DNA from 2 places in the Hylemonella sp. GW821-FHT10B10 genome. Region 2 is predicted to be linked to the other one. Evidence: predicted binding sites of a transcription regulator. Region 2 holds the regulator's gene; the other holds the start of a gene.

Region 1 (5,723 bases), on a different contig from region 2:
CGCATTTGCCTGGACTGGGCCCAGCAAAGCGACAGCAGCGCCATGCTGGCCCTGCACCTGGCGCCCCATCCCTTGCGGGTGTATTTCGAGCCGGAGCATTTGCGCCGCGTGCTGGTCAACTTGCTGGACAACGCCCGGCGCTATGCCCGCCAACTGCCCGATGCGATCCAGGTCCATGTCCGCGCCGACGCCAGCGGGCAGGCCCTGCTGGCGGTCTGGAGCGACGGCCCGCCCATGGACCCTTCGGTCGAACAGCATCTGTTCGAACCCTTCTTTTCCTCGGAAAGCCGCTCCAGCGGCCTAGGCCTGTATATTTGCCGGGAATTGTGCGAGGGACATGGTGCCGCCATCGGCTATCACCGCGCCCGCCGCATTGCCCGCGACACCCTCATGGACGGCAACGAATTTTTCATCACCCTGCGCCTGGCAGCGCCCGTTCCGCGGCCCGGTGTACGCACGAACGCTGCGCCATGACCACGCCAGCCACCACTGCCAGCCCGCACATCCTGGTCGTCGATGACGAACCCGATCTGCGCACGCTTTACGAGTTGACGCTGCTGCGCGAGGGCTACCGCGTCGATGTGGCGGAGACCGTGGCCGACGCCTGGAATCACCTGCAGGAACAGCGTTATGCGGTGCTGATCACCGACATGCGGTTGCCCGACGGCCTGGGCATCGAGCTGATCCAGCGCCTGCGTGCCCAGCAGCGCAACGAGCGCTGTGTGGTCATCACGGCCTACGGTTCGGCGGAAAACGCCGTGGAGTCCCTCAAGGCCGGCGCCTTCGACTACCTGACCAAGCCCGTCGATCTGCGCCAGTTTCGTACCGTCATCGCCTCGGCCGTGCAGGACGCCCCCCCGCACCGGGCCGTTGAGGTACCGTCGCCCGCCCCCTCCAGCTCGCGCGCAGAGCCCCCCACCTCGGCCGCCGATGCGGCCCTGAAGCGCCTGGTGGGCAACTCGCCTGCCATGCGCCAGGTGCGCGAGCGCATCCTCAAAGTGGCCCGTAGCATGGCCCCGGTATTGGTATGTGGTGAGTCCGGCACGGGCAAGGAGCTGACGGCCCAAGCCCTGCACGCAAGCAGCCACCGCGGCGCGGGCCCTTTGGTGGCCGTCAACTGCAGCGCCATCCCGGAAAACCTGCTCGAGACCGAATTCTTCGGCGTGCGCAAGGGCGCCTACACCGGAGCCAATCAGGATCGTGAAGGCTATTTCCAGGCCGCGTGCGGCGGCACCCTGTTTCTCGACGAAATCGGTGACCTGCCCCTGTCCATGCAATCCAAGCTGCTGCGGGCCATCCAGGAACGCTGCGTGCGGCCCGTCGGCGGCACGCAGGAAGAGACCGTGGACGTGCGCATCGTCAGCGCCACCCACAAGAACCTGGCGCGCGAGGTTCAGGAAGGGCGTTTCCGCCAGGACCTCTACTACCGGCTCAACGTCATCGAGATCGATATCCCGCCACTGCGCGAGCGCCGTGAGGATCTGCCTGCGCTTTGCGAAACCCTACTGGCACGCATCAGTCGGGAGTCCGGCCTACCGGTGCCCCGCTTGCACCCCGAAGCATTGGCGCAATTGGCCAAGCACCCTCTGACCGGCAATGTGCGTGAGCTGGAAAACCTGCTGCACCGCGCCATGGCGCTCAGTGAAGGCGGCGATCTGAGCTTCGACAGCATCGACACCACACCAGACATCCTGGACCCGGCAGCTTCGGATCTGTTGCCCACCGTGCCCGGCGTGCTGCCCCCCACGTCAGAGCACCCGGCCCTGCCTGCCGACCTGCAGGGCCATCTGGACCGCCAAGAACGCGACATCCTGATCAAGGCGCTGCAGGAAACCGGGTTCAACCGCACGGCAGCAGCGGCCAAGCTGGGCCTGAGCCTGCGCCAGATCCGCTATCGGATCGCCCGCCTGAACATCGACACGCCGCAGGGCAACGATTCCGGGGCATGAACACCACCCGGCCGCCCGAAAGTGCCCCATGAGCAAACCACCTGCTCTGGCACACGACCGCCTGTGGGACGGCGGCTGGTACCGCTACGCGCACCGACTGGATTCGCCCAACTTCGGGCCACGCCCACCGGGGTCTGCGGTGGACCTGATCGTCATCCACTCCATCAGCCTGCCACCAGGGCAGTACGGTGGCGACGAGGTACAACGCCTGTTCACCAACACCCTGGACTGGAACGCCCACCCCTACTTCAAGAGTATCGAGGGTATGCAGGTCTCCTCGCACTTTTACATCCGCCGCAACGGCGAGCTCTGGCAGTTCGTGAGCTGCGAAGACCGTGCCTGGCATGCCGGCGTGTCCAGCTACCGCGGGCGCGAGAACTGCAATGACGATTCGATCGGCATCGAACTCGAAGGCCTGGAAGGCAACACCTTCGAGGCTGAACAGTACGAAACCCTGGGCAGCCTGTGCGCTGCCCTCGGGCAACGCTACCCGGTACAGCACATCGCCGGGCATGAGCACGTGGCGCCCGGTCGCAAGGCCGACCCCGGCCCCGGCTTCCAGTGGCCGGAGTTGCGGCGATCCCTGGGCTGGTCATCTCGGTACTTTCCCGAAGACGACGCCTGAGCCACGGGCCCGTGCCCGGCCTCCGCAACAGGGCTTGGAAACCGGTTCGCGCACCCGATGCACGTCCACATGCGGCCCATGCGGCCAAATGCCTTGGAAGGCCGCATGCGTTCTTGTTTTTCATGCGCATGTGCACGCCTTTCAAGGGCTGCGCTACGGTTCTCTTCGCTGCAAGCAATGGCATGCCCGGCGTACTTTTTTATGCACCTTGTCGAGGGAAACGTATCGGCGGCGCTACACTACCGGTAGTGGCTTGTAATCGCAGTTGACCCCATATATAGTGTTTTCTGCTGCAACGCACACCCTGCGAAATGCACCCGCAAGCCGGACCAAAAGCCGAACAGAACCAACAACAGATTTGCTGACGACGAGGAAATAATGCAAACAGCCTTGAACCCCGCCACCCCCGCCCTGCACACCGGTGTCCTGACCATGCAAACCCAGGAAAACACGGCCGCCACGCCACTCAATAATTACCAGATCATCCGCCGCAATGGCGCCGTCGTGCCCTTCGAGCCGAGCAAGATCGCCGTGGCCATGATGAAAGCCTTCCTGGCCGTGCACGGCACCCAGGGGGCGGCCTCCGCCAGCGTGCGCGAGGTGGTGGATGCCCTGACGCAGAACGTGGTGCGCGCGCTCATGCGCTCGCGCCCGGGCGGCGGCACCTTCCATATAGAAGACGTGCAAGACCAGGTCGAACTGGGTCTGATGCGCGGCGGCCACCACGAGATCGCCCGCGCCTACGTGCTCTACCGCGAGCGCCGCACCCAGGAGCGCGCGCAGCAATCCGCCCAGGCTACGCCGAAAGCCCCTTTGCTGCACGTGCTCGATGGCAACCAGCGCGTTGCGCTGGACCTGGGCCGCTTGCAGCAACTGATCGAGAATGCCTGCGCCGGACTGGGCGCTGACATCAAGCCCGATCCCATCATGGCTGAGACCATGCGCAATCTGTACGACGGCGTGCCGATCGACGAGGTCTACAAGGCCTCCATCCTGGCCGCCCGTACCCTGATCGAAAAAGACCCGGACTACACCTACGCCACCGCGCGCCTGCTGTTCCACACCATCGCCCGCGAAGTGCTGGGCCGTGACGTGCCCCAAGCCGGCATGGGCCAGGCCTATGCCGACTATTTCCCCGACTTCATCAAGAAGGGCGTGGACAACGAGCTGCTGAACCCGGACATGCTGCAGTTCGACCTCAAGCGCCTGGGCGCCGCGCTCAAGGCCGATCGCGACCTGCAATTCGACTACCTGGGCCTGCAGACCCTGTACGACCGCTATTTCCTGCACGTGCGCAAGAGCCGTATCGAGCTGCCGCAAGCCTTCTTCATGCGCGTGGCCATGGGCCTCTCGCTGGGCGAGATCGACCGCGAGGCGCGTGCCATCGAGTTCTATGAAGTACTGTCCTCCTTCGACTTCATGTCCTCCACGCCCACGCTGTTCAATGCGGGCACCCTGCGCTCGCAGCTCTCCAGCTGCTACCTGACCACGGTGCCGGACGACCTGGACGGCATCTACGAATCCATCAAGGAAAACGCCCTGCTGTCCAAGTTTGCCGGCGGCCTGGGCAACGACTGGACTCGCGTGCGCGCCCTGGGTTCCCATATCAAGGGCACCAACGGCGAGTCGCAGGGCGTCGTGCCTTTCCTCAAGGTGGTCAACGACACGGCCGTGGCGGTGAACCAGGGCGGCAAGCGCAAGGGCGCGGTCTGCACCTACCTGGAAACCTGGCACCTGGACATCGAAGAGTTCCTGGAACTGCGCAAGAACACCGGCGACGACCGCCGCCGTACGCACGACATGAACACGGCCAACTGGATCCCCGACCTCTTCATGCGCCGCGTGATGGAAAAGGGCGAGTGGACCCTGTTCTCGCCCTCCGACGTGCCGGACCTGCACGACCTGTTCGGCACCGCCTTTGAGAAGGCCTATGTGGTCTACGAAGAAAAAGCCAAGCGTGGCGAGATCAAGCCCAGCAAGACGGTGCCGGCCACCGACCTTTGGCGCAAGATGCTCTCGATGCTGTTCGAGACTGGCCACCCCTGGATCACCTTCAAGGACGCCTGCAATGTGCGCTCGCCCCAGCAGCATGCCGGCGTGGTCCACTCCTCCAACCTGTGCACGGAAATCACGCTCAACACCAGCGATACCGAAACCGCCGTCTGCAACCTGGGCTCGGTCAACCTGCGCCAGCACCTGAAGAACGGTGCCATTGACCAGGAGAAGCTGAAGAAGACCGTGTCCACCGCCATGCGCATGCTGGACAACGTGATCGACATCAACTACTACGCTGTCAAGAAGGCGCGTGACTCCAACCTGCGCCACCGCCCCGTGGGCCTGGGCATCATGGGTTTCCAGGACGCGCTGTACGAACTGCGCATCCCCTACGCCAGCCAGGCCGCTGTGGAATTCGCCGACCAGTCCATGGAAGCCGTCTGCTACCACGCCTACTGGGCCTCGACCGAACTGGCCCGCGAGCGCGGCCAGTACTCCAGCTACAAGGGCTCGCTGTGGGATCAGGGCATCCTGCCGCTGGACACCCTGGACCTGCTGACCCAGGCCCGCGGTGGTTATGTGGAAGTGGACCGCTCCGCCACCCTGGACTGGGAAGCCCTTCGCAAGAAGATCGCCCGTGACGGCATGCGCAACTCCAACTGCGTGGCCATCGCACCGACCGCGACGATCTCCAACATCATCGGTGTGGACGCCTCGATCGAGCCCTGCTTCGGCAACCTCTCGGTCAAGTCCAACCTGTCGGGCGAGTTCACCGTGATCAACAGCTACCTGGTACGCGACCTCAAGCGTCTGGGCCTGTGGGACGACGTGATGGTCATGGACCTCAAGCATTTCGACGGCTCGCTGGCCCCGATCGACCGCGTGCCGCAGGAGGTCAAGGCCCTGTACGCCACAGCCTTCGAAGTCGAAACGCTCTGGCTGGTGGAGGCAGCGGCTCGTCGCCAGAAGTGGATCGACCAGGCCCAGTCGCTCAACATCTACATGGCCGGCGCTTCCGGCAAGAAGCTGGACGATACCTACAAGCTGGCCTGGCTGCGCGGCCTCAAGACCACCTACTACCTGCGCACGATGTCGGCCACGCATGCCGAGAAGTCCACCGTGACAGCCGGCCGTCTCAATGCGGTCTCCTCCGG
Region 2 (5,723 bases):
CATCGAATTCACCTATAACGGCAAGAAAGTCTCGATGGTGCCGTTCTCCAAATCGGTGGGTGGTAACAGTATTTCCCAAGCGGTGGGCGCATTCCAGCCGACGGGCTTGATCACGCTGCTGTACATCGATTCGATCTACAACACTCATACATCGAATGCCAATGCCGGCGTCAACAGCGGTCGCCCCTACATACGTTTCATGGCCAGTTTCTCCGACATGGATCAGGGCGGTGACAACGAGGCGGACGCGAACGTTTATTACACCCTCTCCGTCGACGCGTCTGGTAGTCTGATTGTCCAACTGGACAGCTACTATGAGGCCGGCTCGATCCAGCAGAACATGGGCTACATCATTTCAGGCACCACCAAGGACGGCGTGTACCTGGAAGTGGCCGATCAGACTGACAACCCGGTCTATTATCTCGACACGCGTCCTGGCCAAGACCCGGCTCCGTCCACCGGTCGTGTGCCCGCCAATACCGTTCGCTTGGCCCGTTCGGTCACACGCACCTTCACGCTGGGGTCCGGCAGCGGCGGCGAATATGTGCCCAAGGATCCGCTCTGGTATGCGGCCAAGTACGGTGGTGCCGGTGTGTTCGATACCAACGGTGATCCGACCAACTACTTCAAGATCACCAACCCCTCGGACCTGCCGGTCCAGATGGGCAAGGCCTTCCGTGCCGCAGCAGCCCTGGCTGCCGTGGCGAGTACCAGTGTGGTTGGCGTTGGCCAGCGCAGTCTGGGCTCGGCAGCCATCTACCAGGCCAGTTATGACTCCCTGACCTGGTCCTCGCGTCTTTATGCCTTCCCCGTTTCGTCGGTCAACGGCACGGCTTCGGATACGCCTGCCTGGGAGGCCGCATCGAAGTTGGGTGCGCCCTCCGCCCGCAATCTTTACCTCGGCCGAGGCGGGACCAACACCCCTGTCCAACTGCTGCCTTCCACCTGGGCTTCCCTGACGACGGCAGAACAGAATGACTTCCTGGATTCCAGTCGTTATAGTTATTTGCTGGGAGACAAGGCGAACGAAGAGCGCAAGGGTGGTACTTACCGTAACCGTGGTACTACCGCCGGAGCGGAATTCGGTTCCGTGTTGGGCGATATCGTGAACTCCGACCCGCAGATCATCACGACGCGCGACTATGGTTACACCGCGAGTGACTCGACCTATGCCCCCTATGTGGCTAGCCTGAACTTTGAGACGATCGTGGTAGGGGCCAATGACGGTTTCCTCCATATCTTCGATGCGGATCCCAGTGCAGCGGGCGGGGTCGAGTTGTTCGGTTTCATGCCGCAGGCCGCACGCACGAAAATGTCGGACCTGAGCTTCCCAGGTTACCAGCATCGCTTCACGGTCGATGGCGCTATCGGCATGGGGCACGCCAAGATTGCTGTTCCAGGTGACGCTACGGCCAGTTGGCGGACGGCAGTGGTTGCCGCAGGCGGCGCGGGGGCCAAGACGGTATTTGCCATCAATGCCAGTTCAAAGACCTTTACCGCGAACAACGTGCTCTGGGAAATCAACAGCTCCACCCTGAGTGGGGCCGATCTCAATGCCTTCGGCAACGTGATGAGCCGCCCTGCCATCGGGAAATTGCCGAATGGCATCTGGGTTGCGATTTTTGGCAACGGCTACAACAGCACGACCGGAACGGCTAAATTGTTTGTGGTCCGTCTGGACAATGGTTCGATCATCAAGGTGCTGGATACAAATAACACGGTCACCGGTAATGGGATCAGCTCTATCGAGGCAGTCCGTAAAACATCTGGGGACCAAGACACGATCGAGTATGTATACGGCGCCGATTACAAAGGAAATATCTGGCGCTTCGATTTGTCGACCAGTTCGACGACCTGTACGGCACCTGCTGTGGGCGGTCCGTGGTGCAGTGGCGCCTGGGTCTTCCAGCCGCCTTCTGGTCGAAATATCACGGCAGAAATCAAGATCGGAAATTCACCGACGGGGGCGCCTGCCGGCAAGATGATTTACTTCGGCACGGGGCGGTACCTTGATTCGGCCGATGCCTCCGATACAACCGTTCAGGCGCTTTACGGAGTGTTTGATGACCTGCTGTACACGCTCTCCACTTCGCCTTCAATCTCTGGCGATAGTTCCCTGTCGTCCATGACGATCGCCATGACGGGTGGGACGACAGACCGTCGAACCGTTTCAACCCCGAGTACCGCTTGGTGGCTGATCAGTGGCAAGAAAGGCTGGGTCGTTCCATTGACGGGCACGGGTCTGGCGGTGGGTGAGCGGGTGATTGCTCCTCCTGTGCGTTATACACAGACGGGCGTCGTCGATGCTTTCTTGTTCACATCCATTGTCCCCAGCGCCGACGAGTGCAATGCGGGCCTTGACACCTGGATCACTGCGATCAATCCAGCCACTGGTGGTGCGGCCAATGCGTTCCAGAGTCTGGGTGAGAACTCCATCAAAATTGTCGGTGGCTCACCGCGTGGCGTATTCGTCCTGTCTGAATCCCGTGCGCCCACTTTGTATATCAGTCAAACGGTCTTTAATGTCAGCTCGCCTCCGACATCCTCTTTCAGTACCATCGCCGGTGGCACGCAGACTGTTACGATCAATGGGGTTCCGGGCATGACCCGCGTGCTGGGCATCAATTTGACGCCTGGAGCGGTTGCAGTACCTACCATCACCCGGCAGATTTGGAGGCAACTGAAATGATAAAAATCGGCGCTCTGGAGAGGCCTCGGAAGGCACACGGTTTTACCCTGATCGAAGTGATGATCGTGGTGGCCATTCTCGGTATCCTGTCCGCAGTCGCCCTACCGGCATATACAAGTTATATACAGCGTGGTTATCGAGCCAATGCCAAGACCGTGTTGCTGGAAGCTGCCCAGTTCATGGAGCGCTACCGTTCGGCGAATTTCAAGTTCTTGGATGCTTCAAATAATCCTCCTGCCTTGCCCGCGCGGTTGCAGGTGTCGCCGCAGGAGGGGAACCCCCGCTATGCCATTTCTTTGACCAGTGCCACGGCCAACTCTTTCAGCTTGTCGGCCGTACCTTCCGGTTGGACCGACAGCGATTGCGGCACACTGACCTTGGATAGCCTTGGGCAGAAGGGGGCGTCAGGTCGCAAGGATGTCAACTACTGCTGGAACCGATGAGCGGGTCCTAGCGCCTTACTTCGTCGACCAGGGTCTTGAACTCGTCAATGTCCTCAAAGCTCCGATAGACGCTGGCAAAGCGTACATAGGCTACCTTGTCCAGTTTCTTGAGCTCGCGCATGACCAGCTCACCGATACGCGTGGAAGGTACTTCGCGCAGGCCGAGGTTGAGCAGTTTTTCCTCGATGCGCTCGATGGCACTGTCGATTTGTTCGGTGCTGACTGGCCGCTTGCGCAGCGCCAACTGCATGGAGGCCAGCAGCTTCGGACGTTCGTAATAGATACGCCGGCCATCCTTCTTGACGATGGATGGGAAGTTGACGTCAGGCCGTTCGTAGGTCGTGAAACGCTTGTCGCAGGCACCGCACTGACGGCGCCTGCGGATGAAATCCCCGTCTTCCGAGATCCGGGTCTCGACAACCTGGGTCTCGGAGTGTCCGCAAAAGGGGCATTTCATTGATCGGGCTTATCTGTAGACCGGGAAGCGCGCTGTCAACGCATTGACCTTGGCGCGTACAGCGGCGATATTGGCCTCGTCGCGCGGCTTGTCCAATACGTCGGCGATCAGGTTGGCCGTCATGCGGGCCTCCTCATCCTTGAAGCCGCGGGTGGTCATGGCTGGTGTGCCGACGCGTACACCGCTGGTAACCATGGGCTTCTCGGGATCGTTCGGGATGGCATTCTTGTTGATGGTCATGTGGGCGGCGCCCAGCACGGCCTCTGCTTCCTTGCCCGTGATGCCCTTGGAGCGCAGGTCCACCAGCATGACGTGGCTTTGCGTGCCACCGCTGACGATGCGCAGGCCGCGCTGGGTCAGCGTCTCGGCCACGATCTGCGCGTTCTTAACAACCTGCTGCTGGTAGGACTTGAAGCTCGGGTCCATCGCTTCCTTGAAGGCCACGGCCTTGGCTGCAATGACGTGCATGAGCGGGCCGCCTTGCAGGCCGGGGAAGATGGCGCTGTTGATGGCTTTCTCATGCTGGGCCTTCATCAGGATGATGCCGCCGCGCGGGCCACGCAGGCTCTTGTGTGTGGTGGAGGTCACCACGTCGGCATGCGGTACGGGGTTGGGATAGACGCCCGCGGCAATCAGGCCGGCGTAGTGCGCCATATCCACCATGAAGATGGCACCCACGTCCTTGGCCACCTTGGCGAAACGTGCGAAGTCAATGTGCAGACTGTAGGCTGAGGCGCCGGCGATGATGAGCTTGGGCTTCGATTCGTGCGCCTTTTTCTCCATCGCGTCGTAGTCGATTTCTTCCTTGGCGTTCAGGCCATAGGAGACGACGTTGAACCACTTGCCGCTCATATTAAGCGCCATGCCGTGCGTCAGGTGACCGCCTTCGGCCAGGCTCATGCCCATGATGGTGTCGCCGGGCTTGAGGAAGGCCAGGAAGACGGCCTCGTTGGCCGAGGCTCCGCAGTGCGGCTGCACGTTGGCGGCGTCGGCACCGAAGATGGCCTTGACACGGTCGATGGCCAGCTGCTCGGCCACATCGACGTGTTCGCAACCGCCGTAGTAGCGCTTGCCCGGGTAACCCTCGGCGTACTTGTTGGTGAGCTGGGTGCCCTGTGCAGCCATGACGGCAGGCGAGGCGTAGTTCTCGCTGGCGATCAGCTCGATGTGGTGTTCCTGGCGGGCGTTCTCGGCCAGGATGGCTGCCCAGAGTTCGGGGTCGGTCTGTTCGACGAGGATGTTGCGGTTGTACATGGCGGTCGGAATAAACAGGTGTCCCCCGGTGGGGTGGGGGCTGCCCAGGCGAACGGCTGAACACGGGATGGGTTTGTCGTCCCATTCGCGGCACGCTTCCCAGTGGTGGGTCCACGTCAGCGTCGCCTGCCCCGGGGGGCAGACGCGCCTATCGCCAGTTGCGTGCCCAGCTAGTGTAGCGGAGAGCAACCGCCGGGCTCAGGCAGGAAGTCAGGAATTGAGCAGGACCAGGGTGTCGGACGCGGCCGGCTTGGCCGGCGCCGTCACCGGGATGGGCTGGACGGTTTGGGTGGGGACCGCACGTCCGGCGGCCACCTGTACCAGGCGCGAGTGTTCGGCCAGTACCTTGTTGGCATAGCCCCCGTCATCCGGAAGGTTGGCCGCTCCGACGTAAATGCGTAGCCCCCCCTCGATGGAGCCGGAGCGCCGGATGTATTCCTGCAGCACCAGGGCGCCAACGCGCAGGTTGGCAACCGGATCAAAGGCCGCCAGCTTGCCGCCGAACGCCTCGTATTTGTCGCTGTGCACACGGGTCATGACCTGCATCAGGCCCTGGGCCCCGACCGGGCTCTGCGCAAAGGGATTGAAGCTGGACTCGATGGCCATGACCGAGAGCAGCAGCAGGGGGTCGATATCCGTTCGGCGGCCGATTTCATACGCTTCCATGACCAGCGCCGAAACGGGTTCGGGGGCCACACGGTACTTTTTGCTCAGCCAATAGGCCACGGCGGCCTGCTGTTTGGGCAGGTCGTGCGGGTGAGCCGCCGTGGCGCGCTCCACCGCTTCCGGCTCAGGCTCGATGCCTGCAGTTTCGGTTTGGCGGTTCTGGAGCCAGTCCATCAACTGGACTTCACCTTCCCGGCGCAGCTCAGGACGGGCC

The links. Region 2 encodes NrdR, which represses ribonucleotide reductase genes. Its sites were predicted from a motif close to CACNANATNTNGTG; they were not measured.
Region 1: a site for NrdR is predicted at 2,844-2,857, ahead of AC07NT_RS15935 (ribonucleoside-diphosphate reductase subunit alpha). Genes of this name have one in related genera too.

What each region holds. Positions count from the first base shown of each region.
Region 1 is NZ_JBWKNN010000004.1:30,172-35,894, forward strand. Features, by position in the region: gene AC07NT_RS15920 (two-component system sensor histidine kinase NtrB) at 1-474, shown strand, start outside; gene AC07NT_RS15925 (sigma-54-dependent transcriptional regulator) at 471-1,949, shown strand; gene ampD (1,6-anhydro-N-acetylmuramyl-L-alanine amidase AmpD) at 1,978-2,574, shown strand; gene AC07NT_RS15935 (ribonucleoside-diphosphate reductase subunit alpha) at 2,953-5,723, shown strand, end outside.
Region 2 is NZ_JBWKNN010000001.1:879,593-885,315, forward strand. Features, by position in the region: gene AC07NT_RS04350 (pilus assembly protein) at 1-2,689, shown strand, start outside; gene AC07NT_RS04355 (type IV pilin protein) at 2,686-3,132, shown strand; gene nrdR (transcriptional regulator NrdR) at 3,140-3,589, opposite strand; gene glyA (serine hydroxymethyltransferase) at 3,599-4,843, opposite strand; ZMP/ZTP riboswitch at 4,879-5,015, opposite strand; gene AC07NT_RS04370 (transglycosylase SLT domain-containing protein) at 5,054-5,723, opposite strand, start outside.